2 regions of the Oceanobacillus sp. FSL K6-0251 genome follow, and region 1 is predicted to be linked to the other one. Evidence: a T-box and tRNA genes for the amino acid it is inferred to sense, from the RefSeq annotation. Region 1 holds a T-box; the other holds one or more tRNA genes.
The links. A T-box is a leader RNA that pairs with one kind of tRNA and senses whether it is charged. The one in region 1 lies ahead of tyrS (tyrosine--tRNA ligase), so its partner is inferred to be a tRNA-Tyr.
Positions count from the first base shown of each region.

Region 2: it has a tRNA-Tyr gene. The T-box ahead of tyrS (tyrosine--tRNA ligase) is inferred to sense a tRNA for this amino acid. The anticodon was not compared.

Region 1 covers NZ_JBBORS010000001.1:3,290,257-3,305,341, forward strand. The annotation lists gene MKY45_RS16430 (YjbA family protein) at 1-518, opposite strand, end outside; gene fabF (beta-ketoacyl-ACP synthase II) at 1,498-2,739, opposite strand; gene MKY45_RS16440 (beta-ketoacyl-ACP synthase III) at 2,767-3,705, opposite strand; gene MKY45_RS16445 (BMP family ABC transporter substrate-binding protein) at 3,875-4,831, opposite strand; gene MKY45_RS16450 (hypothetical protein) at 4,850-5,455, opposite strand; gene MKY45_RS16455 (DUF2929 family protein) at 5,601-5,777, shown strand; gene MKY45_RS16460 (undecaprenyl-diphosphate phosphatase) at 5,996-6,817, shown strand; gene MKY45_RS16465 (metal-sulfur cluster assembly factor) at 6,891-7,202, opposite strand; gene yjfP (esterase) at 7,265-8,029, opposite strand; gene MKY45_RS16475 (Cof-type HAD-IIB family hydrolase) at 8,183-9,025, shown strand; gene MKY45_RS16480 (NifU N-terminal domain-containing protein) at 9,140-9,403, shown strand; gene MKY45_RS16485 (hypothetical protein) at 9,513-9,932, opposite strand; gene MKY45_RS16490 (YitT family protein) at 9,949-10,791, opposite strand; gene MKY45_RS16495 (DegV family protein) at 10,886-11,743, shown strand; gene tyrS (tyrosine--tRNA ligase) at 11,828-13,105, opposite strand; T-box leader at 13,218-13,451, opposite strand; gene MKY45_RS16505 (transglycosylase domain-containing protein) at 13,578-15,085, shown strand, end outside.
Region 2 covers NZ_JBBORS010000001.1:267,411-282,495, reverse strand. The annotation lists gene MKY45_RS01510 (CdaR family protein) at 1-1,192, opposite strand, end outside; gene cdaA (diadenylate cyclase CdaA) at 1,185-2,006, opposite strand; gene rsiW (anti-sigma-W factor RsiW) at 2,490-3,131, opposite strand; gene sigW (RNA polymerase sigma factor SigW) at 3,147-3,710, opposite strand; gene MKY45_RS01490 (aspartyl-phosphate phosphatase Spo0E family protein) at 3,848-4,000, shown strand; gene MKY45_RS01485 (phosphomevalonate kinase) at 4,289-5,404, opposite strand; gene mvaD (diphosphomevalonate decarboxylase) at 5,414-6,388, opposite strand; gene mvk (mevalonate kinase) at 6,485-7,441, opposite strand; gene MKY45_RS01470 (hydroxymethylglutaryl-CoA reductase, degradative) at 7,438-8,727, opposite strand; tRNA gene MKY45_RS01465 (tRNA-Lys) at 9,062-9,134, opposite strand; tRNA gene MKY45_RS01460 (tRNA-Gln) at 9,230-9,304, opposite strand; tRNA gene MKY45_RS01455 (tRNA-Tyr) at 9,314-9,398, opposite strand; tRNA gene MKY45_RS01450 (tRNA-Thr) at 9,441-9,516, opposite strand; tRNA gene MKY45_RS01445 (tRNA-Val) at 9,521-9,596, opposite strand; tRNA gene MKY45_RS01440 (tRNA-Glu) at 9,600-9,674, opposite strand; gene fabI (enoyl-ACP reductase FabI) at 10,113-10,889, shown strand; gene MKY45_RS01430 (aldehyde dehydrogenase family protein) at 11,073-12,497, shown strand; gene MKY45_RS01425 (metal ABC transporter solute-binding protein, Zn/Mn family) at 12,733-13,971, shown strand; gene MKY45_RS01420 (class D sortase) at 14,028-14,621, opposite strand; gene MKY45_RS01415 (helix-turn-helix domain-containing protein) at 14,782-15,085, shown strand, end outside.

The DNA of each region.
Region 1 (15,085 bases):
AACTGATCTAATCCAATCATTAACAGCTGTTTAAGCTGACGTTCTTTCCTTGTCAGTCCATGAATAAAAGATGGCGGCATAGATAGCATATGGTATTCCTTTTGATAGCTTTCCTTTTTAAAGCCGTAGGTTTTTTGTTCTGCTTTTTCAATCATGCTGTACACTAATTGTTCCTGTCTGGGTATCAGCCTGCTTTTTCTAACTGGAATATAATACCCCGCTGTATCAAAAGCAAGTATTTCCATGCCATCTGTGACTACAGCTGCATATTCCAATACCGTTCTTTTTTGTCCTTTTCGTATCGTTGCTCTTTTATAGATACTATCGAGTAAATCTTTTGGAAGCTCACGAATATCATTTTCAATGTATTCGAATAGTTCGCTCGATATGTACAGCAGCGGTACTTGATCTAATAATTCAACAGAATCAGATTTTCGCCATTCGTGGAAGGGGCATACATTATATCCGTTCTCTTCCCCTTCAAACCAATTTACCCAAGCGTCATGTAAATATAACATTTCCTAACCCCACCTTATCTGCCATTTATTATCTTTTAGTTCAAAAGAAAAATTTGATGCGTTATATTCTTGTTACGTTCTATATCTTTTGAACTTGAAGGTTAAAATACATTATGACCATCTCTCATATTTTTATGCGAAATCACTTATTTTTCTACACTAAAATGACGGAGGGAAATAAGGATCAGCAATAAACCTAAAGGAAGAAAATAACATTCTAACCGCCCTGCTATAAATGTAAAATAGTCAGCCCAGCTTAACCCGGCGGGGAGAAAATTGAAATATGCTATGATAGTAACACTTCCTGTAACTGTCATTCCAAATCCGACTAGAAATATAAAGAAAGAGCCCATCGTATCGCCTCACCTGCTTGTCCGTTTATATCATTCTATGTGCTTGTCCCACGGAAAATACAAGGTTTTTACAGGATGTTAGAAAAACCAAGAATACCGCTTGGTCTTTAAAACATCGGTGTTCTTGCCGAAGAGATGTCCGCTACGGGAAGTCGCTTTCCGCGGGCAACGGCTTAGCCTCCTTTAAAGAAGACTTGCTGATTGGCAAGCCGTCAGGCGCAGACAGAAGCATAGTCGCACTTATGCCCAGCGGGTAGGAAGAAAACCGCTTCCTGCTCAGGTCTACCTGTTGCTTTTCCCGCAGGAGTCGACAACATCCGCTCCCATCTAAGTGGAATTATGTTTTATTTGCTTTTTCACAAGGAAATAACGCAAATTCTAGCGACGGTTTTGATGGGGCGAGTAATCGCAATGGTTTTCGGTGGGACGAGTAATCGCAGTCCCAGTCCCAGAAGAAATACACGGAGACTCCTGTGGGAATGCGCAGTGGGAAGACCCCGCAGAAAAAAAGTGTTCTTCTTTTTTTCGAGGAGGCTGAGCTCAAGCCCACGGAAAGCGGAGTGTATTTCTGGAGCGGATATTTAAGAAAAAAGCCTATCCCTAAAAAAGGGATAAGCTTCTTTTAACTATGCTTCATATTTTTTAAACACTAGCGCTACATTATGCCCGCCAAAACCTAATGAATTACTTACTACTGCATTCACTTCCTGCTTTCTGGCTTCATTTGGCACATAATCTAAATCACATTCCGGATCCGGATGTTCATAATTAATAGTTGGAGGGACAATTCCATCAATGATTGCTTTAATGGAAATAATTGCTTCAATCGCCCCTGCAGCTCCTAATAAGTGACCAGTCATTGATTTCGTTGAGGAAATAGCTAAACTGGACGCTTTTTCACCAAAGACCGTTTTAATCGCCTCTGTCTCATACTTATCATTCAAGTCTGTACTTGTCCCGTGCGCATTCACATAATCAATATCATTGGAATCCAGCTTTGCGTCAGCAATTGCATGCTGCATCGCCCGGGCAGCGCCCTCCCCATTATCAGCAGGTGCTGTAATGTGGTATGCATCGCCTGTTGCTCCATAACCGACAATTTCTGCATAAATTTGTGCGCCGCGTTCTTTTGCGGATTCCAGTGATTCTAAAATCAGGATACCCGAACCTTCACCCATAACAAAACCATTTCTTTCTTTATCAAATGGGCGGCTTGCTTTCTTCGGATCATCGGTTGTACTTAATGCTTTTGCTGACGTAAATCCAGCAAATGCCATATTGCTGATTGGCGCTTCTGTACCGCCGGTAATCATTGCATCTGCATCACCGCGTTGGATTGCTTTGAATGCATCTCCAATAGAGTTTGCACCAGAAGAGCAGGCTGTTACTGTACAAGCATTAATACCTTTGGCTCCTAATTGAATAGACACTTGTCCTGCAGCCATATCCGGAATCATCATTGGCACAAAAAACGGGCTGACACGTTTCGCACCTTTCTCTAAAAACTTTGAATGCTGGTCCTCCCATGTTTTCATTCCCCCGATTCCAGAACCAATCCAGACACCGACACGGTCAGCATTCTCATCTGTAATTTCTAATTTTGCATCCTCTACAGCCATTTTCGCAGCTGCCACAGCATATTGTGTAAAAGGATCCATTTTGCGGGCATCCTTTTTCTCCATATAAGCAGCCGGATCAAAATCTTTTATCTCGGCAGCTACTTTCGCTGTGAATTGTTCTTTATCTACTTTCGTAACAAAATCAACACCTGATTTCCCATTAATAATGCTTTCCCACATCGTAGAAACATCATTACCAACGGGAGTTACAGCTCCTAGTCCTGTTATTACAACTCTTTTTTCCACGATAGTAATCCTCCTTTAATTAGATAAAGCTTACCTGCCCCAGCGCATTGCAACCGCTCCCCAGGTTAAACCTCCTCCGAATCCTACTAATACGATTAAATCATTATCTTTTATTTTACCTTCTTTTACTGCTTCAGACAAAGCCATAGGAATCGAAGCAGAAGAATTATTTCCAAAACGCTCAATCGATTTCGCCATTTTATCCTCGGAAATACCTAATCGCTCTCTTGCCGCTTCCATAATCCGGATATTTGCCTGATGCGGAACAAGATAGTCCACATCTTCACGAGATAATCCAATTTTTTCAACAACATGGATGGTAGACTCCGGCATTTGCCTCACAGCAAATTTAAAAACCTCTCTACCGTTCATGATGATATGATCTTCTTTATTTAAATAGAGTTCCTTCCCTCCAGCGCCATTTGCACCGAGTTCAAAGGACAGGATACCTTTCCCTTCAGATACTTCACCAATGACCGCTGCTCCAGCACCGTCGCCAAATAAAACACAGGTCGAACGGTCGGTCCAGTCTGTAATTTTAGACAATTTTTCACTCCCGACAACGAGTACATTTTTATACGTACCTGCTGCAATGAATTGATTTGCTGTAATCACACCATACATAAATCCGGCACAGGCTGCTCCAACATCCATTGCTGCGGCATTTACAGCACCTAATCTATCCTGGATCAGGCAGGCAATGGATGGAAAAGCTGTATCCGGTGTTACTGTCGCTACCAGAATTAAATCAATATCTTCCGCTTTCACATTTGCATCTTTCAGCGCTTCTATGGATGCATGATATGCCATATCTGAAGTATCAATATCGTCTGTAGCCAGCCTTCTTTCATGAATTCCGGTCCTGGTTCGAATCCATTCATCGTTTGTATCAACGATTTTCTCCAAATCATGGTTGGTAACTACATTTGTAGGCAAATAATGGCCGGTCCCTAAAATACCGATACTCATTTAACCGCGCTCCCCTTCTATAATAACATTAATATCAAACATTATGACTTGGTACTAATTTTAAGATAAAATGAATTGGATAGCAAGTTACAATTTTACCCCTTCTTCATAACCAGGCTATCCAATTTCTTTTTTGATTTATTATATTTTTTGATTACTGCTTCGCCGCTCAATATTCATTTGGCAATAAACCTGTTTCAATGTACGCTTCGATGTCTTCCTCTACTTGAAGTCTTACCTCATCGGGGACAGCGGATTGAAATTCACCAAGTGATATAAAACCACCTTTAAAATCATAGGTATAAATTTTTCCTTCCAGCTCCTGCTGGTTAAATTCGTCTGCTGCTGCTTGATATAACTCTCCAACATGTTGAATCGTGCTTGTTAATACGGCATCCGGCGCAACTTCCATTTGATCCATCATATATCCGATTCCATAAAGATTATCCTCTTCTGCCTCTTTCAAGACAGCTTCACTGAAAGCATCTCCAATCGGATACACAACATCTGCACCTTCTTGCTGCATGGCATTATAATTTTTCAACGCCAGTTCCACGTTATTCCAATCATTTGTATAATTGAATTTTATCTCTGCCTCATTGTTTACATAATTGACCCCTTCAAAGAATCCTTCAATTTCCGGCTGCCAAGCATTTGCCGCAATAATCCCTATCTGCTGGCTTTCTGTCATATTTCCAGCAACCATACCAGCAAAAAATCCCATGGCATGCCCATTAAAATTAAGAGAGGTTACATTTTCTTCGGACTCTCCTCCATTCACGTAAACAAAATGAACATCTGGATAACTTTCTGCCAATGACATAAAATATTCTCCATAAATATTACTGTGCCCGTAAATCAAATTCACACCATCTTGAACAAATTGGTCAACAGCTTCCTGCATATCATGCATCGTTTGTATATTTTCTTTATAATAAACATCTACATCATATTTTTCACCAATCTCCTCCATGGCCTGATATCCTTGCTCTGTCCAAGGGTTATTATCTATTTCTGAATCCGTTATAAACCCGACATTTTGTATTTGACCCGTCTCAAAATAAGAGCAAGCAGACAATGTACAAATCAAAAACAGAAGGATTGTTGGATAGTAGATATATTTCAACTTAGCACACCCATTTCATTACCGAAGTCGCTTATTAAATGTTTGTATTGTTTTTATTACTTCATCTATATCTCTATTTTCCAGCAGAACCTGCTTTTTTTCAACTTTTGTGTTTGTTAAGTTATCGTTAACAGAGATAATCTCTATTAATTTTGGCAAATGGGTCATTTTTATCCATTGCATCAATACATTTAAAAAATCTTTGATATAAATCGCTTTGTTTTGCCATTCTTTATCTGCAAAAGAAAGCAGTCTGCCGTCTGCAATCAATCCATTTTCGTTCATTTCCATTCCTTCCCCAATAAGATAGGGAGCGGAAATCACTGTTGTGTCTGCATAATTTGATATCTTATGTCCGTTTGCATCGGTATATATATGCAATATCTTTTTAGTATACTGCGGCAAATCCGTTATATCGGAATGATGATTAATGACAATTGCCAAATCATATGGACTTATCACTTGACCCGTTTCTTGAAAATGACTGTTCCTTCCAAAAAAATCTTCCAGTCCAGAATCGATTTGATTATCCCGCTTTCCATCGACTTGGCAGCCCGCATCTAATAACTCTGTTACTATATGGTAGCCAATCCAATGATTGTGGGGAGTAACGAATACTCGCAAGGAAAACACTCCTTTATAGTCATATTCAGGTAAAGAACCATTAATTTTCATGATTTTTTTAAATTCTTTACAGCAACAAAAAGCTTTTCATGTTAAAATAGTATTTATGGTACGCTTAGATAAGGTAGTAAAGTGAGGTGGACTTATGCGTTTTATAGCAACTATTTTTTGGGCTGTAGCTATTTCTTTAGCAGTCTCTTATGTATTGACAAGCATGGGCGCAGCACCATTTATTGTTCGTGATGCACTGATTGTAGCGGGTATTTTTTCTATATTCGTTTTTGCTTTAGCTGGTCTGGTTTTGAAAGAAGACACTAAGTAGGTAAAACCCCTTGTCTTATTCTATGCGGCAAGGGGTTTCTATATTTCTAAAATGCCTTTTATTAAAGAAAACGTTCTATGCTTATCATTTTTAGCATATTTACATATAAGGACAGGCTAATAAATTGGAATGGACAAAATTGATTGTAGTTCTGCTTTGTTCATTTTAAGAAATAACTGTACAATCAGAGAAGAAAAAATAAAGGAAGGTATAAAAACATGGACGCTTTAAGTAATTTATGGACACTGATCCAGTATTTTGTTCTTGGTATCGTACAAGGAGTTACCGAACCAATACCGGTATCCTCCAGCGGACACTTAATCATTGTCAGAGAGCTGTTTAATATTGAAGCAAGAGGGCTTTCTTTTGAAATCTTTGTTAACTTCGCTTCTCTACTGGCTGTAATGCTGATTTACCGCAAAGATATTATACGTTTAATCGTCAGTACATGGAAGTTCTTATTCAAAGGAGATAAAACGGTCAAAAGTGACTTTATGTTTGTTGTTTATCTCGTCATCGCAACCATTCCTGTCGGGATTATCGGCGTGTTATTCGGAGATGCACTTGGCGAAACGCTGAGCGGAACGAATGTAGTCGGGATAACTTTATTAATCACCGCTCTTGCTCTTTGGATTATCCGTAATCTCAGAGGACGCAAACAGGATGGAGATTTATCAACAAAAGATGCTATCATTGTCGGCCTGGTTCAATCGATTGCTGTCACGCCGGGAATCAGCAGATCCGGTGCAACTATCGTTGCTTCGATGCTTGTCGGCATGAAAAAGGAAACAGCTTTACGATTTTCTTTCCTGCTCTATATTCCGGTAAGTCTTGGTACAGGTATTCTTGAAATACCTGAAATCGCCAGTGACCCGGCAATGAGTTATCTATGGGCACCTTATCTGGTAGCATTCATTACGTCCTTCATTGCCAGCTATTTTGCACTTAAATGGTTTATGAACGTGATGCGGCACGGAAAACTGGAGTATTTCGCATACTACTGTGTCATCGTCGGTATTCTTGTATTGATTTTCTTATAATAATCTCCAAATATAAACAAAGGCATCCATTCTTTTTAGACGGATGCCTTTGTTTATATTCTGCTCTCTTTTATCAATCTGGAATACCTAAGGCAATCTTCGCATAGCGGGACATCTTATCTTTACCCCAAGGCGGATCCCAAACAATATTTGTTTTTGTTTCTTTTACTTCTGGAATATCTGATAAAGCATGCTTGATATCTGCCTCAATATGCGCAGATAAAGGACATCCCATTGCAGTCAATGTCATCGTAACTACACACAAGCCATCATCATCCAAATCTACATCATATATTAAACCAAGATTGACAATATCAATACCTAGTTCCGGATCAATAACGTTTTCTAATGCACCCATTAGATTCTCTTTCATCGCTTCATCCATACGTGTCATCCTCCTTTCCCTTGTTTCTATTAAATCATACTTTAACATGTAATTAAATCATTTTACAACAGATGCCGCTCAAACCACTCTGCAGCGTGGTGCATTGCCGGCACACTAACTTTATGCTCCCTGCCTTTTTCGCCAATAAATTGCAGATGGTCTTTCTTTTTATAAGCCTGCTTGACTGTTTGGTAAAAGGAGTGCGATTGTTCATAAGGAACTACTTTATCATTTTCCCCATGCCAGAACATTAACGGACGTTCGTGAAGTGATTCCACGTGGGCAGACAAATCTAATTCAGCCAGCTGTTCAAACAAATCATCCAAATCTTCTTGTGTAAATGGTGTCTTCCCATTCTTTTCAGCATACTGCAGTAATTGGTGCGCATATGCTTGCAGTTTAGGGGTACCCATCATAACAGCCGCTGCATTGACCCAGGAATATTTGACAAGCGCAGCACTTGTTGTAATTCCTCCCATGCTGGTTCCAGCTACACCTAATGCATTTTCTTTTAAAAGCTTATTTTCTAATAAGTATTTCCGGATAATATCCAATTCACGAATATTTTTTAACACGATTTCAAAAAAAGCGAGCTGCCGTTTATCATCTGATAAACCGCTGTTTCTTTCCCCATGGTGCAGCGCTTCCGGTAGAAGCACCCGAAATCCTTTCTCAGCAAGCATGTAGGCTATCGGCAAATTTTGCTCCTTCGCGCTTGTAAAACCATGGTAATAAATAACCGTCGGCCGTTCCCCGCCAGCATACTTTTGATCGACAACATGCAAGCAAGGTATTCCCTCGATTGGTTCCTGATATATTCCTATCATTTCTGACACGCTTCCTTTCACTTATCAACGTACTATCTCTATTGTAAAGTTTTTGTAATATCTTTCGCAAACAATGCAACTTTTGTTTAATTTTTCTTTACTTTACATATTTTCAAATCATGGTAACATAAAAATCAAATGAGAGGTGACAGAATGGAAAATAAAAACAGGCACTTAATCGCATTGGATTTAGATGGTACGTTATTGACAGATGATAAGAAAATCAGTATTCGAAATAAACAGGCGATATCTCAAGCAATAGAAGATGGCCACGTGGTTGTTATTGCCACCGGAAGACCCGGCCGTGCCAGTATTCAATACTATCAGGAACTCCAATTAAAAACACCGATGGTAAACTTCAATGGAGCACTTGTACACCATCCTCTGGATACCAGCTGGAAAGGTATTCACACGCCAATGCCCCTGACTACCGCACATCGGATTATTGATGTTTCCAACGAAGTCGAAGTAAAAAATATATTAGCTGAAGTGCAAGACCAGGTTTATTTAGATCAATACAGTGAAGATATTATGACTATCTTTCAAGATTTCCCCGAGCAATCACCATATATTATCGGCGACATTAAATCTAAATTAAAATATGATCCGACTTCTGTTCTTATTCATCCTAACGCTTCGCAGGTAGAGGAGCTGCGAAATCATTTAAATGATTATCATGCGGAAGTCATTGAACATCGTAAATGGGGCGCTCCATGGAATATCATTGAAATTATCAAAAAAGGAATGAATAAAGCAGTCGGGCTAAAAGCTATTGCTGACGAATATCACATTGCCCGTGAAAATATTATTGCTTTTGGCGACGAGGACAATGATTTAGAAATGATTGATTATGCCGGTGTCGGTGTTTCTATGGGAAATGCGATTGACGACCTTGTCTCTGTATCCAAACATCAGACCTTAACGAATGAAGAAGACGGTATCAGCATATTTTTAGAAGAATATTTAAATCTTAATAAGAATAACAGCCTTGTGTAATGGTTATTAAGAAGGGAGTCTGCAGATAAAACATATGCAGCCTTCCTTTTCTTTATCTCTTTTCGATTTTCTGTTAATATAAACTTACGAACAATTAAATGAGGAGGTACTCATATGGCAGTACATATTTCCCCGACACCAAATCCAAATGCAATGAAATACACATCAGATAGTGTTATTTTTTCTGGGACAAACAGTATTTCTGTTATGCCCGGTGATGTTAGCGAGCATGAAATTTTAAATGAATTAATGAAACTGGAAGATGTTGATAACGTATTTGGCTATCAAAATTTTATTACGGTCAACAAACATTTTGACGCTGACTGGGAGAATATTAATCCCAAGGTGGAAGAAATATTTGTTAAATTCGGCTATTAAGAAAGAGGCCGGGAGCTCCCCGGCCTCTTTCTTGTTATCTTATAAATCCCCGGAACCGCTTATGGTCTAGCGAATCCGGGGATTTTAAATAATACTGGCAAAAAACAGCTTATTCTTCTGTATCTATCGGTACATAATTTGCGTTAATCTCATTATCATCTTCATCTTTTCCATACATCACGACGAATGGAGGCTCCTCATGACTAAGCGTATCTTCGGAGAATGTCTCCATGATTTGAAAGCTTTGAAAAGAACCTGCATCTGCTTCTTCCAAGTCTACCGTTGTTTCCTCTTGAATGGTTTCTCCATCCTGTTCAATTCGATAGAAAAAAGCATTTCCTTCTGTTCTTACCTGACCAACGATATGGAATTGTTCTCCATCTGCTGTAATGTCAATTTCCTGGAACATTACGGTGCCTGTCGTTTCATTATTTTCCTCCGGAGCACTCGGCTCAATGACTTCCCCATCTCTATTCCCACAGCCTGCCAATAGTACGAGCACAGCAATAACAGCATACCAACGTTTCATACATATACACACCTTTTTAATCTTTTCTAAAGAACCCATATACTCCAGCAGTTTCTACAATATTTGTAAATGCTTCTGGATCTACTTCATTGATAATTCTTTCTAAATCATATAATTCATATCTTGTCACAACAAGATACATGAGACTTTTATCTGTTTTCGTATACGCTCCCTTTGCAGGCAAAATCGTAATCCCGCGAACCATCGTATCATGGATGGCTTTCTGCAGCTCGTCCGTTTTCTTAGTAACAATAAACGCGGTAACCTTTTCATAGCGTGTATGAATGGTGTCGATCACACGGGTCGTTACATAAAGTGTCAGCATGGTGTATAACGCATTTTCAGGTTCATATAAAATACCTGCAATAACAATAATCAAGGAATTCATAATTAAAAAATAGTTGCCAATCGGTTTATCTTTCAGACGGGATAATATCATTGCCACAATATCCATACCGCCTGTAGAGGCACCTGCTTTTAATGTAATACCTACACCGACTCCAGCGATAACACCGCCAAATACCGCATTTAAAATAATATCATTCGAAATAGAAATAAGCGGTAATATCTCTAAAAATAACGTAGAGAAAAATACAGATATCACACTATAAACAGTAAATCCCTTTCCTACCTTTAACCATCCTAAAATCAAAACTGGAATATTTAAAAGAGCTAATAAAATACCTGTGGATAGGCCGATTCCTAAGAAATCATTAAAAATACTGGATAATAGCTGAGCCGCTCCCGTAAATCCACTGGCATAGACATTTGCACCGATAAGAAAGAAGTTTAAAGATGCAGCATTTAATAATGCTCCAAGTATTACTATACTTATCCTCTTAGCTTCAATATAAAACACAAAACAGCCTCCTTTATTAAATTTTTGACTAAATATTCAATTAAACGTAAACTTATAATTAAATCTTATTTAAATAGAAACGGATGTGATTAAAATGGCAATCACCATTCTGGCAGACAGCGCATGTGATTTATCCGAACATTATTATAACGAATATAGTATTGAAATGATACCTTTAACTGTTCATCTTGAATCAAAAGATTATCGGGACAGTGTCGATATTAAACCGAAGACAATCTATGATGCGATGCGGGAAGGACAGACACCAAAAACATCGCAGGCATCAGCAAACCAATTTAAAGAAATCTTCACTTCTTATGCGGAAGCAGGCAAGCCTCTACTCTATATCGCTTTTTCATCGGAATTATCCGGAACCTGCCAAGCTGCAAAAATGGTTGAACAAGAAATTAAAGAGAAATATCCTGAAGCAAAGCTGCACATTATTGATTCCAAATGTGCTTCACTGGGCCTCGGTCTAGTCGTACTGGAAGCAGCTAAAATGGCTCAAAAGGATATCTCTTTTGATGAAATCATTCAGCAAACCGCCAAAAACGCCGCACAGATGGAGCATATATTTACTGTGGACAATTTAGAGTATTTATATCGCGGCGGCCGTGTCAGTAAAACCGCTGCCTTTGTCGGCGGCTTATTGAATATCAAACCTCTTCTGCATGTCGACGGAGGAAAGCTTATTCCTTTAGAAAAAATTCGCGGAACGAAGAAAGTGCTGAAGCGCATGATAGAGGTCATGGAAAAGCGGGGCAGCAATTTCCAAAATCAAACCATTGGAATCAGCCATGGTGATGATTTACCTCGTGCACAGGAGCTTTCCAGAATGATTCAGGATACGTTTCATGTCAAAGAAGAAAATATTATTATTGAAATGGTTGGTTCCGTGATTGGCGCGCATTCAGGTCCCGCCACGTTGGCTTTATTCTTCTACAACAAATAAAATATATACTTCGCTGTATATACTGTATTGGAGGAAAAAATAGATTTGACGTTATCACAGCGTCAAATCTATTTTTTCTTCTTTTTATTGAAAACGAATCAAGAAATATTTTTTCTTTCCTCTGCGGATAACCGTGAAAGCATCCCCTAAACGGTCCGCTTCATCTACCACGTAATCCAAATCCTGAACACGTTCTCCGTTAATGTAGATAGCTCCATTTTTCACATCTTCTCTTGCCTGCCGCTTCGATGAAGAGATAGAAGCATCCACTAATAAATCGATTAAGCTGGAAGGTTCTTTCCCCGTATCATGATTGGGAACATCCTTAAACGCTTGTTCTACTTCATCTGCTTTTAATTGTTTGATATCTCCGCTGAATAATGCTGCAGAAATTCGCTGCGCCTGATCCAAAGCAGCCTGGTCATGGATGCTGCGTGTCATTTCTTCTGCCAGACGGCGCTGTGCCACCCGTTTTTCCGGCTGTGTTTCTACTTCTTTTTCCAGCTCTGCAATTTCCTCATCTGACAGGAAAGTAAAGTATTTGATAAAACGAATCACATCACGATCATCAGCATTGATCCAAAACTGGTAAAATTCATATGGAGATGTTTTTTCAGCATCTAACCACACGGCGTTCCCGGCGGTTTTTCCGAATTTTGTTCCATCTGCCGTTGTGATTAAAGGAACAGTTAAGCCAAATGCTTCAGCAGTTTCCCCTTGGTTCTCTCTGGAACGGCGGATAAGCTCTAACCCTGCTGTGATATTCCCCCACTGATCACTTCCGCCAATTTGCAATGTACAATTTTCTTCTTCGTATAACCGTAAAAAGTCTAGTGATTGCAGAATCATGTAACTGAATTCGGTAAAGGTAATTCCTTGTGCAAGTCTTGCAGCAACCGAATCCTTAGACAGCATGTAATTAATCCCAAAATGCTTTCCTGCTCCGCGAAGGAAATCAATGATTGTCATATTTCCCAGCCAATCGTGGTTGTTGCGGGAGACAACTTGATTATCGCTGGAGGTATCATCCATATCTACAATTTTGGCAATTTGCTTTTGAATGCTTTCCGTAAAACCAAAAACAACCTCTTCGGTATTCAAGCTGCGTTCACTTGAACGGCCGCTTGGATCACCAATCATCCCGGTTCCCCCTCCGACTAAGGCAATCGGTTTATGACCAGCCCGCTGAAACCGGCGCAGCATCGTTAAAGGGACTAAATGTCCGATATGCAAGCTGTCCGCTGTCGGGTCAAAGCCGCAGTATAAGGTTACCTGATTATTTTCAAGATGCTTTTCTAATCCATCCCGATCTGTTACTTGATTTACTAACCCTCTGTTTTCTAAATCCTGTAAAATATTCATATTATTTCCTCCTGCTTATTTGTATTTTCTTTTTACTGACAATGCCAGCTGCTCCCCGCTTTTGGGACATCCTTTTTAAGGTAAATAAAAAAACCCGCCTCCTCTCTGGTAAGAAAGGGACGAGTTGGATTCGCGGTACCACCCTTGTTGCTATTATAAAATAGCCGCTTAAGGTTTGTTAACGATGGTTGTCACCGTTCTTCTTATTATCAGCCTCCATGACGCGAATAATAAAAAGAAAAACTCCAGATTGTAATTCGCAAGTGAATATATACTGACTCGCACCATCCGTCAGTTCTCTAAGACAGGGATTCACGTTGCTACTTCGATCCTTCCATGTTTCTTTCATAAAAAATTAAATTCATATGATACTATTCATAGCATAAATAGTTCTTCTATGCAAGCCTTTTTCCGTCTTACTACCAAACTGTATTTTCACTATGTTATAATAAATGTTGAAATAGGAGGTCTAATGTCTATTATGAAAGAAAAACTGCAACGTTTTTTTAATACTGTTAAAGACTGGTGGAAAAAAGGTATTCTCCAGCAGACATCACGAGTTACATACGACGTTGTTTGGAATATTGTATTATTTGTCATTGTGATTATCGGCATCGGCGGGATTTTTGCCGGCGGAATCGGACTTGGGTACTTTGCCTCCCTGGTTTATGACGAACCATTACGAAGTGAAGCATCTATGGCAGATGATATTTACAATTATTCTGAGACATCCAGTATTTATTTCGCTAACGATGTCTACCTGGGAGATATCCGAAGTGATTTATATCGGGAAGAAGTAGCACTTGACGATATCTCACCTACATTGATTGATGCGGTTATCGCAACAGAGGACGAGTATTTTCACGAGCATAACGGTGTGGTGCCAAAAGCGATCTTAAGAGCGACGGCACAGGAATTTCTAAATTCCTCTGTCCAAACAGGAGGAAGCACACTGACACAGCAGCTGATTAAGAATCAAATTCTAACAGACGAAGTGTCCTTTGACCGGAAAGCCAAAGAAATATTATTAGCAATGCGGCTGGAAAATTATTTTACAAAAGATGAAATCATCGAAGCTTATTTAAATATTATTCCTTATGGCAGAAATTCATCCGGCCGTAATATTGCAGGTATACAGACAGCATCTAAAGGTATTTTCGGTGTAGAGGCATCTGAATTAACACTTCCGCAGGCTGCATATCTGGCCGGCCTTCCGCAAGGTCCTTCTTCCTACACACCATTTACAGCGGAAGGTGCGCGAAAGTCTGAAGAAGAATTGCAAGCTGGAATCAGCCGGATGAGAACAGTTTTAAATCGCATGCATGATATGAATTTTATTTCAGATGAAGAACTCGAAGAAGCTGCCAATTATGATATTGCCAGCGATTTTATTGATGCGATCCCTTCTTCTACAGACGAATATCCATATGTCACTTATGAAGTAGAGAAAAGAACCAAGGATATTATTCAAGGTTTATTAATGGAAGAAGACGGCGTGACTGAGAAAGATTTGGCAGAAGATGACGATTTACGAGCTGAATATGCGGAGCGTACAGAAAGAGAATTACGTGACGGCGGCTATCAAATCCATACGACGATTAATAAAGAAATGTACGACGCCATGGAAGAAGCAGCAGACAATTATTCAGACTATGGATATGCCAGAACGTTTACCGCTACAAACAGTGATGGGGAAGAATATGAAGTAACACAGGAAATCCAGACTGGTGCGATAATGGTTGAAAATAACACCGGCAAAATAATTTCATTTATCGGCGGACGCGGTTTTGATGAAGATCACCAGGTAAATTTCGCTACGGATACAAGACGCTCTATCGGCAGTACCATCAAGCCTTTGCTTGATTATGCGCCGGCGATGGAAGAAGGCGTTATTCAGCCGGGAACACCGATTGCAGACTATCCTAGGACATTTGCTGGTGGATGGCCTCCGCGTAACTATGGAGGAGGAAATTATGGCCT
Region 2 (15,085 bases), 3.0 Mb from region 1:
TGACCTCTTCCACATTTCCTGTGGCAGTGACATCTTCAGGAGCTTCAATGTCAATAGGCACTTCATGCTCTCCTGATTCTAAATCAGATAAATCCAGTACGGCGTTGATATCATCTGCCGTTAAACCATTTACCACCGAGGCATCCCCTGTCACTTCTACTTCTAATGCAGGGTCTGCATAAGATGCTTCCAATCCATTTGCTAAGCCTTCTTCTTCTAAAGCTACATTCTCGATTACATTTGTTCCTTCTACTTCTACCGTAACTTCTACCTCTTCCGTCTCCGGTGCTTGCACGTTTTCAGGCAAATCAAGCGGTACTTCAACTGTGCCGGATTCTTCAATCTCGGATAAGTCCAGCGGCTCGGTAGTCACTTCTGAAATATCCTCCAGCACGTCACTTTGAGAGTAAATCTCCACTTCCTCTTCATTTGGAGAAATAGAGTCCAGCTCAAGGTCTTCTTCCAGCTCACCTGTTGTCTCTACAGACAGTGGTACAGACTTGCTTGGATTGTCGACTTCTACGGAGACCTGAACACTTTCAGGGTCTAATCCGACATTCAATTCATTTCCTTGTATATCATATACACTAATCGGAAGCTCCCGATTGTTAATTGACTCATCGACACCTTCCATATTCACATAAGCCCTTACAGAGCCAATCGATTCAATGACGCTCGCTGAGCTTGTTATCGTTATCGTTTCCGGATCGACACTATAATCGACCACTTCGTAACCATCTGCCATCAGGTCTTGATTAATCAGATCAGCAGTTACAGTAAACTCTTGAGATGCCCGTTCTTCAATGGTGACTTCTGCTGTTTTCGGCTCAATAAATACTTCCACATCTCCTGCTATATTATGCTGCAGTTCAACAACATGCGTTCCTTCTTCTAAGCCTTCTAAGTCGACGTATACATCAAAATTACGTTGAAGTATATACGGTGTCATACTGCCTCGATTCCCTTGTAAAGTAACATCGACCTCTTCTGGAACATCACTGACAACATAGCTGTCGCGGTCAATACGGATATCTACTGGAATTTGTTCCAAGGTTTCTGTGGAAGTGGTTGAACCAGAAAATGTTGAATCGGAATTTGGTGTTTCGGACACATTGACAAAAGCATAGAGTGTTACCGCAAAAGCTAAGGAAAGGATACGGACAAACCACTTACTCTTAAACCAATTATCCACGCTTACCAGTCCTCCGTTTCCATGATTTTTTGTCAGAGGCTTTCGGGACGATTGATAAATGCGTTAAAAGCATTTCTCTTAATTTTTCTTCATCGATATCACGATGCAGCTCTCCATTTTTTGTACAAGAGACGGCACCTGTTTCCTCAGAAACAACAATCGTTAACGCATCTGTTACTTCACTTATTCCCATTGCGGCACGATGCCTTGTTCCTAATTCCTTGGAGATAAATGGACTCTCGGATAAAGGCAGGTAACAAGCCGCAGCTGTGATCTCTTCATTTTTTATAATTACTGCCCCATCATGAAGCGGTGTATTTGGTGTAAATATGTTTGTCAGAAGCTGGTGAGTAAGCTTTCCGTTGATTGGAATCCCGGTTTCCGCATAATCCCCAATTCCTGTTTCTCTTTCAATGGAGATAAGCGCACCAATTCTTCTTTTACCCATATAATTACAAGATGTAACAATAGCCTCAATTTCATTTTGAATAATTTCTTCAGCAGAGCTTCCCGATCTGGCGAAGATATTCCCTCGCCCCAGCTGTTCCAGTGCTCTTCGTAATTCCGGCTGGAATAAAATAACAATTACAATAACTCCCCAATTAATAACTTGGCCTGTGATAAATTGGATGGTTTGTAAGTTTAACAGCATACTTACTCCCCACACAACCATTACAACTGCTATTCCTTTTAATAGCTGAATAGCCTTTGTACCTCTGATCAGCATGATTAATTTATATAATACATACCAGACGAGAGCGATATCAACGCCAATTCGCAGCAGATCTAAAAAGTCAAATCCCCCATCAAGCATGTGCACACATCCTTTACCCAATAGAATTACCTGTTTGTTTTAAACATTATCTTAAAAGCAATTATTTCTCTCGGAGAACCGGCCGTAAAATTCCCGCCTTTAAATAGAGAATGAAACTCGATTTATTTAAGCAGAAGATAACGTGATGCAGCTCTCTGAATCCTTCAGCGGAGGGAAAGAATAAATTCCCGCTGAATGAAGTTTCGTTTTATATTATCATGAACTATTATGAATTACAGTCGATAATTATTATATCATAAATTTGTAAAAACAGACCTGTCTGTAGTTTTTTATTTTCTTTAGAAAATGGAACACCATTAAAATGTGTGTGTAGAAATCCTGCCAAATTTGACCACTTCAATACCCTGAACCAGCTGTTTTTTCATAATTGATGGAGCAGCTATGTTTTACTCCATTATGACAGTTTCTTTCGCCCAAAAAAAGAGAGCGACATCATCTCGCTCCTTTTTTCATTGTTTTATCTTAAAATGCGAATAATCCTTTAAAGAAATTCTTTATATGATACCATATCCACTCAAACGTTTGGTCTACGGTTTCCAGTTCTCCGTTGACTCCTCCTGCAGAGGCCATCAGGCCGCCGCCTTCCAGCTCCGATTCGCCGTCTAAAAGCTCTCCATTAAACAAGGTAACATTGCCGTCCACCGTTCCAAGCACTAATAAATCACCGTTTTTCACGTAGACATCTCCGGAAACAGTGACACCCTCGGGCACAATCACGGTGTCTCCATCAACGACAAGCTCTTCCTGTGCAGAAACAACAAGCTGATCCGTTCCTTGATTAAAAGTGGAGGAAAGACTGCCTATCATCAACAAGAAGAAAATAGCTGCTGCAACAAGGATTGGATGATGTTTAAACCAGCGCTTATACTTTACCGATTTCTTTTCTGTCGGCAATTTATTCATAACATTTTCTGTAAAACCAACCGGGGCTTCCATCCGTTCCGCACTTTTTATTAAAGCAATGGTTCGATGAAGCTCATGAAAATGCTTCTGACAATCTTCACAATCCTCCAGATGCCTTCTTAGTAAGCTTTCTTCTTCTGCGGAAATATCCCCATCTAAATAGTCATGCATTTTTTTTATATACTCTTTATTGCAGCTCACATCAAGCACGCTCCTTTACACATGTCGAAGCCTCTTTCTCAAGGCCTCTCTTCCACGATGAATCCGCGTTTTTACCGTACCAAGAGGAACATCAAGAATTTCACTGATTTCCTTTAGTGAAAATTCTTCCAGATACCTGAGCATGATAATACTCCGGTATTTAGAAGGAAGCTGAGAAATCTCATGATGAATATACCGCTGCAGTTCTCTGCTTTCCACTTCTTCTCCAGGCAGACGTTCCGTACTGGCAAGCTGAGAATACATATCCAAACCTTCTGTCCCTTTTACTTCTGCATCAAGATGAAAGTCCGGTTTACGCTTGCGCATGCGGTCAATGGTTAAATTCGTAGCTATGCGGTATAACCATGTAGAGAATTTTCTGCTCTCATCAAATGAATCAATATTCACATATGCACGTATAAACGCTTCTTGTGCAATATCTTCCGCTTCGTGCTTATTACCCAGCATACGGTAGCAGTGCTGGTATATTTTATCTTGATAAAAGGATACGACATCCGAAAAAGCAGATTGGTCTCCTTTTTTAACTTCTATAATCTTTTTCTTTATAAATTGGTCCATCTAATTACCTCCGCACTATGCGGTACTCTCTATACGAAACAACCGCTTGTAAGGTTTCACATTTTAAAAAAGAATGTTTATTTTTTTTCCGACAGGGTATATCTAACGATAAGTATACTAAAAAAGGAGTGAAATTTGTGGATAAAAAATCGTTATTCATGGAGATTGAACAGTGCAGGCAAGAAATGCTGGCATTGTCTGAGGAGCATGGATTAGACTCAGAACCTGTTCTGTCCACAAGCGAAAAATTGGATGCATTAATTTTTGCTTATTTAAAAAAAACCTCTTAAATCATCCTTACTCAATTTTCAAAGACATCTTCTGTGTATGTCTTTTTTTGTTACATTTCCTATCCACAAACATCTCTATGTAATCTTCCCCTCACCAACTATATCTCTATGAATAATAATATCTTATTTTGTCCTTCACTTCATTAAACATTTTTTATTTTTTATAAGAAACTTGAAAATATTTGAAGATGGTATCAGAATTCCTTTGATTTAAATGCAAAAATAAAAGAACCGATTTACAATGCATCGAATTGCAAAACGGCTCTCCTTTATCTTTTCTAATATTTCTTAAACAGAATGATTCTCTTCCATCACCGTCTCTCCGCCGGTAGAAGGAGATAACGTCAAAGCTTTGATTCCTGCTTCTTCCCACGCATGCGCTAGTTGTTCCGCAGCTTCCTGCGAAGGCATAAAAGCAATCCCGCAATCTCCGCCTCCAGCGCCAGAAGGCTTTCCTGCGCCACCCAAATCCTCTGCCAAGTTACATAAGACGGTTAAATCGGGTATCTCAATATTTGTATCTGCTGCTTTCCCAACTTGATTCAACGCTTTTCGGTTAGCTGTTATCCCAGCAAATAATTGATTGATATCATTGTCTTTTGAGCCAGTTAAAAACTGAGATACGGCATGTTCACTGTCTTTCAGAAATGAAGTATAAGCTTTCGCATTGTTTATTTTCAATAAGCGCACCTGGTTCACTAAATCTTTCGTAGATGCAGCACTGCCTGTCCAGCCTACACAAAAGTAAACATTTTCTGGCAGCGTAATCGGCTTCGTTTTATAATATTTCCAATCCTTCTCTACGACTTCTGTGACAGACCCCGCTTCCTGGTATGCTTCGAGAAGCCAATCTGCCTGAAAAGAAGAGAATTGAAGCAGCCCGCCATAAGTGGATGCAGCGATATCTGCTCCCGATCCGTTTCCTTGCGTAATCACATGCGATATCGCAGCCAGACGGAAAATGGTATCTTTTTCAGCCAATTGCGGAGCCTGAAAACGTAATACTCCCGCTACGATAGAAGTAACAATCGCTGCACTGGAGCCCAATCCATATTTCACGCCAGAGGCATCATCCAGCTCACTGCGTGTAGAAACATGCATCGGAAGAACCGGCAGTCCTTGTTCTTCTAAATAACGATATGTAATCCGGAGTGCATTCTTAACAAAAGACAGCCTGGGATCGTCTGAATCAATATGTATGTCTGTCTCTCGCCAAGACCATGGAACCTTATGAAGAGAAAAGTCCGAAAGAGTCAGCTGGTGGCTATCCGCTTCCGCTACCGTCGCATAGACAAAACGGTTCACAGCCATCACTGCCAGATTCTGATAAGGCTCTAATACGGCAAATTCTCCCGCAATCATTAATTTCCCTGGTACTTTGACCGTGATTGATTTTGCCACCATATTATCCTCCTATCTATAGCTTATTCCGCTTCCGGGTTTACTGATTATAATATCCTCCACGCCTTCTGTTGCCTGCAGGCGTTTTTTCACCTTAGCTTCGTTTTCTGGTAAATATAAAACTTTTACATTCGGGCCGGCATCAATCGTAAAAAAGGCAGGAATCCCTTGTTCTCTTAAGGTTTGTACCGTCTGCATCACTCGCATCGTGGTATCCTGCCAGTATGTAAACGGAGGATTCGCTCCCAAAGTTGTAGCATGCATGCGCATGCAGTTCGCTTCTGCAACGCTTCCCATCTTCTCAAAATCCTTCACTTTAATGGCTTGTTTTATTTCTTGCAGATCCTTTGCTGTCTGCTCCAGCCAGCCTGCATAAAAAGGAGAGGTTTCTACGGTACGGCGCATCCCCTCCCTGCTTGAGACCTTTTTCTCTGTTTTTGACAAAACCACAGCAGCAATGCGAATATCCCAGTGTGACTTGTCAGCAATTTGCACGGCAAACGAATCGGATCCATCTTCCCGTTTCCCCATCTGCCATTCAACAAAACCGCCGAAAATCGAACGGGAAGCAGAACCAGAGCCTTGACGAGCCAGCTTCGATAATTCCGTATCATTTAGAGAAAGTCCGATTGCTTTGGAGCTTGCTGCAGCTAATGCTGCAAGACCAGATGCAGAAGAAGCAAATCCGGCAGCAGTAGGAACATGATTCACAGATTGAACCTGTGCATAGATTTCCTTTCCAGAAAGAGCACGCACCTTATCTAAAAATATCGCTACCTTTCCAAGCGCATCTCCTTCTACATTCTGTTCATTCAAATGAAAGGAATCTTTTTTTAACCCTTCCTGAAAATGAACGGTTGTCTCTGTAGAAAAACCATCTAATGTCACGGAAAGGTTACTGTTGGCAGGAAGAATCAATGATTCATTCCGCTTCCCCCAATACTTGATTAAAGCAATATTCGTATGCGCTCTTGCTGTTGCCTTCATATTATTTGAATCTCCTTTTCTACAATCCCTGTCAAATCATTCTTTTCATGCGGCTTCATTCAGCCGGGGAAAAGCCCCGCCGAATGAGGCATCGCTTTATTTCTTCAAAACAAACGGCCAGACTGCTGCTGCACCAAAACGGCGTAATTTCTCTGCCAGCTGCTTTGAATGAACTTCATTTTGCGCAAGCGCAATGATACAACCGCCATTTCCGCCGCCTGTCAATTTCGCACCTAAAGCCCCTTCTTCCCGGGCAAAGCGAATCAATTTATTTAAACCGGCATCACTGACTCCTAATGCTTCCAGTTCTTTTTGTGCTTCATTTAACAGTTGACCTAAAAACTGTTTACTAGCTTTTTCCAATGCATCTTTTGCATGATGCGTTAACGCCCCGATCCGTTCTATTTTGGAATGGATACGCTGCGGAGCTGCTTTTAACAGACTTGCTACCGATTCAACTGATGTACGTGTATCCCCAAATCTGCCGGAGTCTGCAACAATAAAATGCAGGTCTTCTCCTAATTCAATGTGCTCAACAGGACTTCCTTTTTTATACCACACTGGTTTATCGGAAGTGATCGTTAAGGTATCCAGCCCGCTTGGTGCTCCATGCGCATAGGTTTCTGCCACATTCGCTAATTGCAGCAAATCTTCTGTCGAGCATTCCTTATCGCAATAATGGAATAAAGAGCGAATAATAGAAATAGCGACAGATGCACTTGAACCAAGACCCTTTCCTGGCGGTACCGAGGAATTAATCCGTATTAACAAATCCTTATAAGGAATCCCAAGATATTCACAAGAACTAGAGACACATTCCACAATTCCTTCCAGCTCTTTCGGGGCATGCCGCAATGGGCCATGATAAAAGGTACTGTCCATTTTCACCGCTCCAGGAACATACTCAATTACCGTCTCTACGCCAATTAAAGGAAATGGAATAGCAATTGCCGGCTGCCCGTGTACAACCGAATGCTCTCCAATTAAAATGACCTTACTATGAGCTACGCCAATAGCTGTTTTTTCCGATGCTGTTACTTTTTCTGCACTCATTGTTTATACTGTTCCACCAATTCTTTAGCTTTTCCCACACGGATTTCTTGTTGTTCTACTAATTGTTTTGCTATCACATCAATCATCTCCCCAGTTGCTCCGCCAGCTATCGCAACAGAACGTGAATGAAGCGCCATATGCCCTTTTTGAATCCCATCGGTCGCCAACGCTTTGAGCGCTCCAAGATTTTGAGCAAGACCAACTGCTACAATTACCTGCGCAAGCTCTTCTGCTGATTCAATTTGCATAACGGATAAAGAAAAATCAGCTAATGGGTGCACGCGAGTCGCTCCCCCGACAGTTCCTATCGACATTGGCAACTCAATTTCACCAACGAGATTACCTTCTTCATCCTTTGACCACGTAGTCATGGAGCCATAATGACCATTTCTGGCAGCATAAGCATGTGCCCCCGCCTCTACTGCCCGCCAATCATTTCCTGTCGCAATCACAACAGGGTCAATGCCGTTCATAATCCCTTTATTATGCGTTACTGCACGATACGGGTCAGAGGCAGCAAATTCATACGCATGGATGACACCATCTCTGACCTCTTCTCCAGCAAACGAACCTGTTTTTAGCAGATGCGGAGGTATTACACATTTTGCTGTAGCCAGGCTGCGATCGGCATAGTTCGATAAAATACGCAAATGCACTTTTCCTTTGGTTATTTCTTCCACGATTGGCGCAATCGATTCCACCATGGTATTAATCATATTCGCTCCCATGGCGTCACAGGTGTCTACATAGATATGCATGACCAGCATTTTGCTATAAGACGATGCATCGTTCTCATTCAAAACCCGTACATCTAAGTCTCTCACACCGCCTCCGCGGCTGACAATGCTTGGATAGGCATCATCGGCAGCTTTCATTAATATATCTTTTTGACGAAGGATTTGCTGCTTTGCTTCTTGAAAATCCGGACATCCAACCACTTGAATCTGCCCAATCATCAGTCTTTCTTTTGATTCTGTCCGAAAACCGCCAGCCTCTCTGACTATCTTCGCAATATGACTGGCAGAAGCAACAACAGAAGCTTCTTCAATAGCCATCGGTACTACATATTCTTTCCCGTTTATTAAAAAGTTTAATCCCAATCCGAATGGTAATTGATAGGTGCCAATGACGTTTTCAATCATATTATCTGCTTTTCCTACCGTAAGCGCATCGGCGTTAGACAAATTTTGCGTTTCTGCATCTGTTAAAGTAAAGGCCTCACGTAATAATGCCCGCCTTTCTTCTACCGTCATATTATAAAAACCTGGTATTCTTGAAGAGGTCATGCCTAGCTCATCCTTTTTATTTATCATATCTGAAATATGCTTTTTTATTACAATGTACTAAAATAAACTATTTTGATTATAACACGAATTCTATCGTTTTTTCATTCAGAAGATACTTATTTCGTGACTTAAACTATGTTTGCAGCATTACCGTAATGCATTGGTATTTCCAGCTTCTAACATATACCAAAAACGCTGGACTGCTCAGACTATGGCAGGCTCTTTACTAACGTTGAACTGTTGTTCAAATAATATGAGATTTTTATGCTGATAAAGAAAAAAACGAGATAAGATTATCCCGTTTTTCTGTGTTTTATACTTGTCATGCTTGTAGTGAGCCATGAAGGATTCGAACCTTCGACCCTCTGATTAAAAGTCAGATGCTCTACCGACTGAGCTAATGGCTCCTATGATAAGACAGGTTATTATATATAGCCCTGTCCATAAAAAAATACTATTATCAGTAATAGTATTATCATGTATTTCTTCTAAAAAATAAAAATGGCTGGGCCACCAGGATTCGAACCTGGGGTACACGGGATCAAAACCCGATGCCTTACCGCTTGGCTATGGCCCAACAAAAACATGGTGGAGGGGGGCAGATTCGAACTGCCGAACCCTGAGGGAGCGGATTTACAGTCCGCCGCGTTTAGCCACTTCGCTACCCCTCCATATTATTGTTAACCATATTATCAATTATATACATGAAAAAATGGTGCCGGCCAGAGGACTTGAACCCCCAACCTACTGATTACAAGTCAGTTGCTCTACCAGTTGAGCTAGGCCGGCGTGATGGTGGAGGATGCAGGGCTCGAACCTGCGACCCCCTGCTTGTAAGGCAGGTGCTCTCCCAGCTGAGCTAATCCTCCATTTGGTGACCCGTACGGGATTCGAACCCGTGTTACCGCCGTGAAAGGGCGGTGTCTTAACCGCTTGACCAACGGGCCATAATGCGTTTCTGAGAGGCTTTTTGAAAGCTTCTCTCGCAAACTGACGAATTTTATTATATCGAGGAACCAACCGTTTGTAAAGGGAAAAATGAAAAAAACTTTATTTTATTTTTCAAAAGTCGATAAATCACTCCACCAAACCCGTTATGACACTATTTCCAAGGCTTCTCATTTCTTATTTCCTCTCTTTTCTTCTATAAATATAAAACCAGCGTGAGTATCTTTTTTGACAACAAGAATTCTCCGGCAGGAAAGTACCGTATATTTTCCCGACTGCGATTACCTGGGTTCTGAATCGGCAAAGCGGTCCAACTGAACTGCTTTTTTACTTATCACACATACTTCTTATAGAAAAGAAAAACAGTTTATAACTTTATCACCTGGTACTAATCCGTTATAATAGATGCTAAGTTAAATGTTGAATGGAGGATACGTATGACAAAATTATTAGAAGGTAAAAACATTGTTGTAATGGGCGTCGCTAACGAAAGAAGTATTGCTTGGGGTATTACAAAATCTCTACATAATGCCGGAGCGAACCTTATTTTCACCAATAGACAGGAAAGATCCTACAAAAAATTAGTAAAACTTTTAGAGAAGCATGAAATTGAACCAAAAGCAATCATCTCTTGCGATGTTGAATCCGATGAAAGTATTCAGGGAGCCTTTCATGAAATAAAAGAAAAAATCGGCGTGATTCACGGCTTGGTTCACTCTGTTGCCTTTGCTAAACGGGAAGACCTGCAGGGTGAATTTGTCACTACTTCCCGCGATGGTTTCCTGCTTGCTCAAGAAATCAGCGCTTATTCCTTAGTAACCATAACAAATGCTGCGAAGGAACTGATGACTGAAGGCGGTTCGATCGTGACACAAACTTACATCGGAGCAGAACAAGTCGTTCCTGGCTATAACGTGATGGGTGTTGCTAAAGCTTCTCTGGAAGCAAGCGTCCGCTACCTAGCTGAAGATGTGGGCAAAGATGGCATTCGTGTGAACGCTGTGTCAGCCGGCCCAATCCGTACACTCTCTGCAAAAGGAGTAGCTAATTTCAACGAAAAATCTCAAGTTGTGGAAGAAAAAGCTCCGCTGCGCCGCAACATCGATCAAGACGAAGTTGGAGATGCAACATTATTCCTTCTTAGCGAACTGGCACGTGGAATCACCGGCGAAGTATTGCATGTAGATGCCGGATTCAATATTATTGGCGGCTAATCTCTCAAAAACTGTCTCTCTTCATTATTTAAGAAGAGACAGTTTTTTTATTGGCTAAATCCATGTTCTCTACTACGTTTAATCACTTTTTATTGCGGGAACAAGTAGTAATGGATATTCAAAAAGGCTGATAACGTATTATTGAATATTCTTTATTGAAAAACAAGCAAAGGGGTGGAGAAAATGTATAACTATATACAGCATTATATTAACGGTCAGTGGGTTGATTCCACTGGAAACGAAACAATTGATGTAATCAACCCTGCAACCGAAGAAAAAATTGGTGAAATCAGCTCTGGTACCAAAGAGGATCTTGATAAAGCAGTTCAAGCTGCACGGGATGCTTTCCCGGCGTTTTCACAAACAACCAAAGAAGAACGTGCTGATTTATTAGACCGAATCGCAGATGAATATGAAAAACGAAAAGATCAATTTATTGAAGTTATCATGGCAGAGCTTGGCTCTCCAGTAACATTTACAACCAACGTACAATATCAGATGGGATTAAATCATTTCCGGACAGCGGCAAAACTGGTACGTGATTTTGACTTTACTGAAAACCGGGAAAACTCCTTTATCCAAAAGGATGCGATTGGCGTCGCTGGTTTAATCACGCCTTGGAATTTCCCGACAAATCAGGCGTCCACAAAGCTGGCTAGTGCGTTTGCAGCGGGCAGCACCGTCGTATTAAAACCATCAACAGAAACACCTTTCGCGGCTGTCTTATTAAAAGAAGTGTTCGAAGCTGCCGGTGTTCCAAAAGGCGTATTCAATCTGGTAAACGGAACAGGCTCTACCATCGGTAACGGCATCAGCTCTCATCCAGATATCGACTTTGTATCCTTTACAGGATCCGGCGGCGTAGGTACGAAAATTATGGAAAACGCCGCTCAAGATATTAAAAAGGTTTCCTTAGAGCTTGGCGGCAAATCGCCAATTGTCGTATTGGATGATGCAGATGTGGATTATGCTGCAAAAACAGCTATTTCCCATATCGCTGGCAATACAGGTCAAGTATGTACAGCAGGAACGCGAGCATTGGTCCCAGAATCCATGCATGATGATTTTATCCAAGCGATTAAAAACCATATTTCCGAATATCCTGTCGGCGATCCAAAAGACGAGTCTACTTTCACCGGACCACAGGTATCGGAGGATCAATGGAAAACCGTTCAAGACTATATCCAAAAAGGAATCGACAGTAACGCAACTCTAGTTACCGGCGGAACAGGTAAACCAGAAGGCTTGGAAACCGGATATTATTCTAAACTGACTGTATTTACTAATGTAAAACCTGAAGATACGATTGCCCAGGAAGAGATTTTCGGTCCTGTACTTTCCGTTATCACCTATAACGATTTAGATGAAGCAATTGAAATTGCCAATGGTACAATTTATGGGTTAGCAGGCTATGTTGTCGGTAATGATCCGGAGGCGCTGACCAAAACAGCAAAAAGCCTTCGCTCCGGCAGAATTGTAGTCAATAATGAACAAGCTGACTTTACCGCTCCATTTGGCGGTTTCGACCAGTCTGGTATTGGACGCGAATGGGGAGATTACGGCATCGAAGAATTCTTAGAACCAAAAACGATTGTCGGCTTACCTTAATAAATACCACATCCATTGTCAGCAGCAAATGAGCTGCTGACAATTTTTTTGTAAAAAACTCCTTGACAACCCCTCTAAAAACCTGTAAATTTTAAATCGTAACGATTACGAATAATAAGAATTACAGGTTCATTGTTTGTTTTTTACGAAGCAAACCATAATAGTAAGGATTACTTATTTTTCTTTTTTATAAGAAATTCAAACGCACTATATAAATTAATGGAGGTTCAATTCAATGAAAAAACGGGTCATTCTCTTTTTCGGTTTATTCCTTCTTTTCCTTGCAGGCTGTCAATCCGCAGAGGACAGTCAGGATGGAGATCAGGAACAGCTTGAAATTTCTACTACTATTTTCGCATTAGAAGATTTTATTTCCAAAATCGGCGGCGATTATGTCGATGTAGAAAGCATCTACCCGCCAAATGCGGATGCACACACATACGAACCAAGCTCACGTGAGATGGTCGATTTAGCTAAGAAGGATTTATTTATTTATTCCGGTGTCGGCATGGAGCCTTTTGCTTCCAAAGCGGAGGATATTTTAGAAGGAGAAAATGTAGAGGTTTCTGCCATCGGTGAAGATATCCCTCTTCGCGGAGAAGCGGAGCACGCTCATGAGAATGAAGAAGAACATTACAACGAGGAAGAAGCAGAGGACAACGGCGACATTATCATTGACGGCATCAATGACCATTACCACAGCGGCGATACAGCTTCCATAGAAGCAGAAGCAAATGTCGATGAAGACATCGCGGAATGGAACTGGTATTTCCGCACAGAGGGTTCAGAGGAATGGGAATTGGATGAAGAAGCGGACGATGCTTCCTTTGAAACACAAATCAACGATACGTTAGAAGTAAAACTGGAGCTTGAAGATGCAGATGGAGAAGTAATTGCCGAATCAGGCGTCGTTGAATTATTGATCGATAATCATGACGGCGAAAGCGGTGTGGGTGATCCGCATGTTTTCCTTGACCCTGTCATCAGCATTCAATTAGCTGAAAATATTACCGATCTTCTTATCGAAAAAATGCCAGAACATGAAGCATATTTCACGGAGAACTTAGAGGAATTAGAAGGACAATTGGAACAGGTGGATCAGGAATTAGCACAAACGATTGAGAACGCAGACCATCCGCAAATGATTGTCTCCCATGCAGCATATGGCTATTGGGAAGATCGATACGGCTTAGAACAAATCAGCATCCATGGACTCTCCTCTTCGCAGGAGCCTTCTCAGTCTGCTTTGGTGGAAATAGTGGATACTGCCCGCGAATATGATTTAAAGTATGTTGTCTTTGAACGAAATATCAGCAGCAGAATTAGTGAAATTATCCAAGACGAAATTGGCGCTGACAGTGCTGTACTGAGCAATATGGAGACTATTACCGAAGAGGATATAGAAAACGGCGAAGATTACTTCAGTCTAATGGAAAAAAATATTGAAACGTTAAAAACCGTACTAAATGATTAAAAAGAAGCTTTCAGCCAGATATGATTTATCAGGTTGAAAGCTCCTTTTTTGTTCTATTATTCAGAAACCGGATAAGCATAGGCAACAAAACGATCCGGCGCACTGCCCACAAAGTGGAATGGATAACAGGTAGTGACAACTAATACCTCTTCCCCCATCTCACCGATGACAGAAGTGTCATCCTCAGGCACAATTTCCGTTTCTCTTATTTCATACGTATACTCACCATAAGGCATCTGCACCACAAATGTATCCCCTATCTCCAATTCACCAAAATCACGAAAAACCGTATCCCGATGCCCGGATAAGAGGATTTGCTCCCCCTGCCCAGGAAAAACGGAATTGGATAAGTGTCCGACTCCTTTTTGCAATGAATCTGGGTCTGTCCCCTCCACAATAGGCAACGTTTTTCCCAATTTAGGTATCTCTAATGTAGCAAATGCTTCGTCCTGGTCCGCATCGAACGCTTCTATTGATTTTTCTGTATCCTCCCCGCCTGCTTCACCCTGCTCATTGGCGCCTTGTTTGATTCTTTCCTCCGCCTGAATCAAAGACTGCTTTTGCGATTGTTCGTGTCCTATAATTTGATAGCCAAAAACACCAATACAAATGACACCTGCTATTATAAAAAGGATTCCTACCCGTTTCATTGAAGCCGCTCCTTCATCAACCAAAATATGTATCTCCAACACTGAATCTATAACAATTATACTATACTTTCGCTTTTCTATCCAAACCTCGCCAGAAGTTATTTTTCACCGTTTTCATATGTTATAATTAATTTCTAAAATAGAAATAAAGAGGTGCGCAATGAATACCGGTCAACGAATCATTCAATTACGGTCGCAACGAAATTGGACACAAAAAGAGCTGGCTAAACAAGTAAATATGAACGTCAGTGTCATGAATCGGATCGAATCTGGCGAACGCCCAATTAAAGGAGAAGAATTAACCGCTATTGCCGATACATTGAAGGTTACTGCAGACTATTTATTAGGCAGAGCAGAAGAAGCTCCTTCTAGTGCAGCTGACCACGAGAATGAATTGGTCCAGCACATTCAAAAGATAAGTCCCGATGCCGAAGCGATGCTCCGTGATATGGCAGCTCTCACTC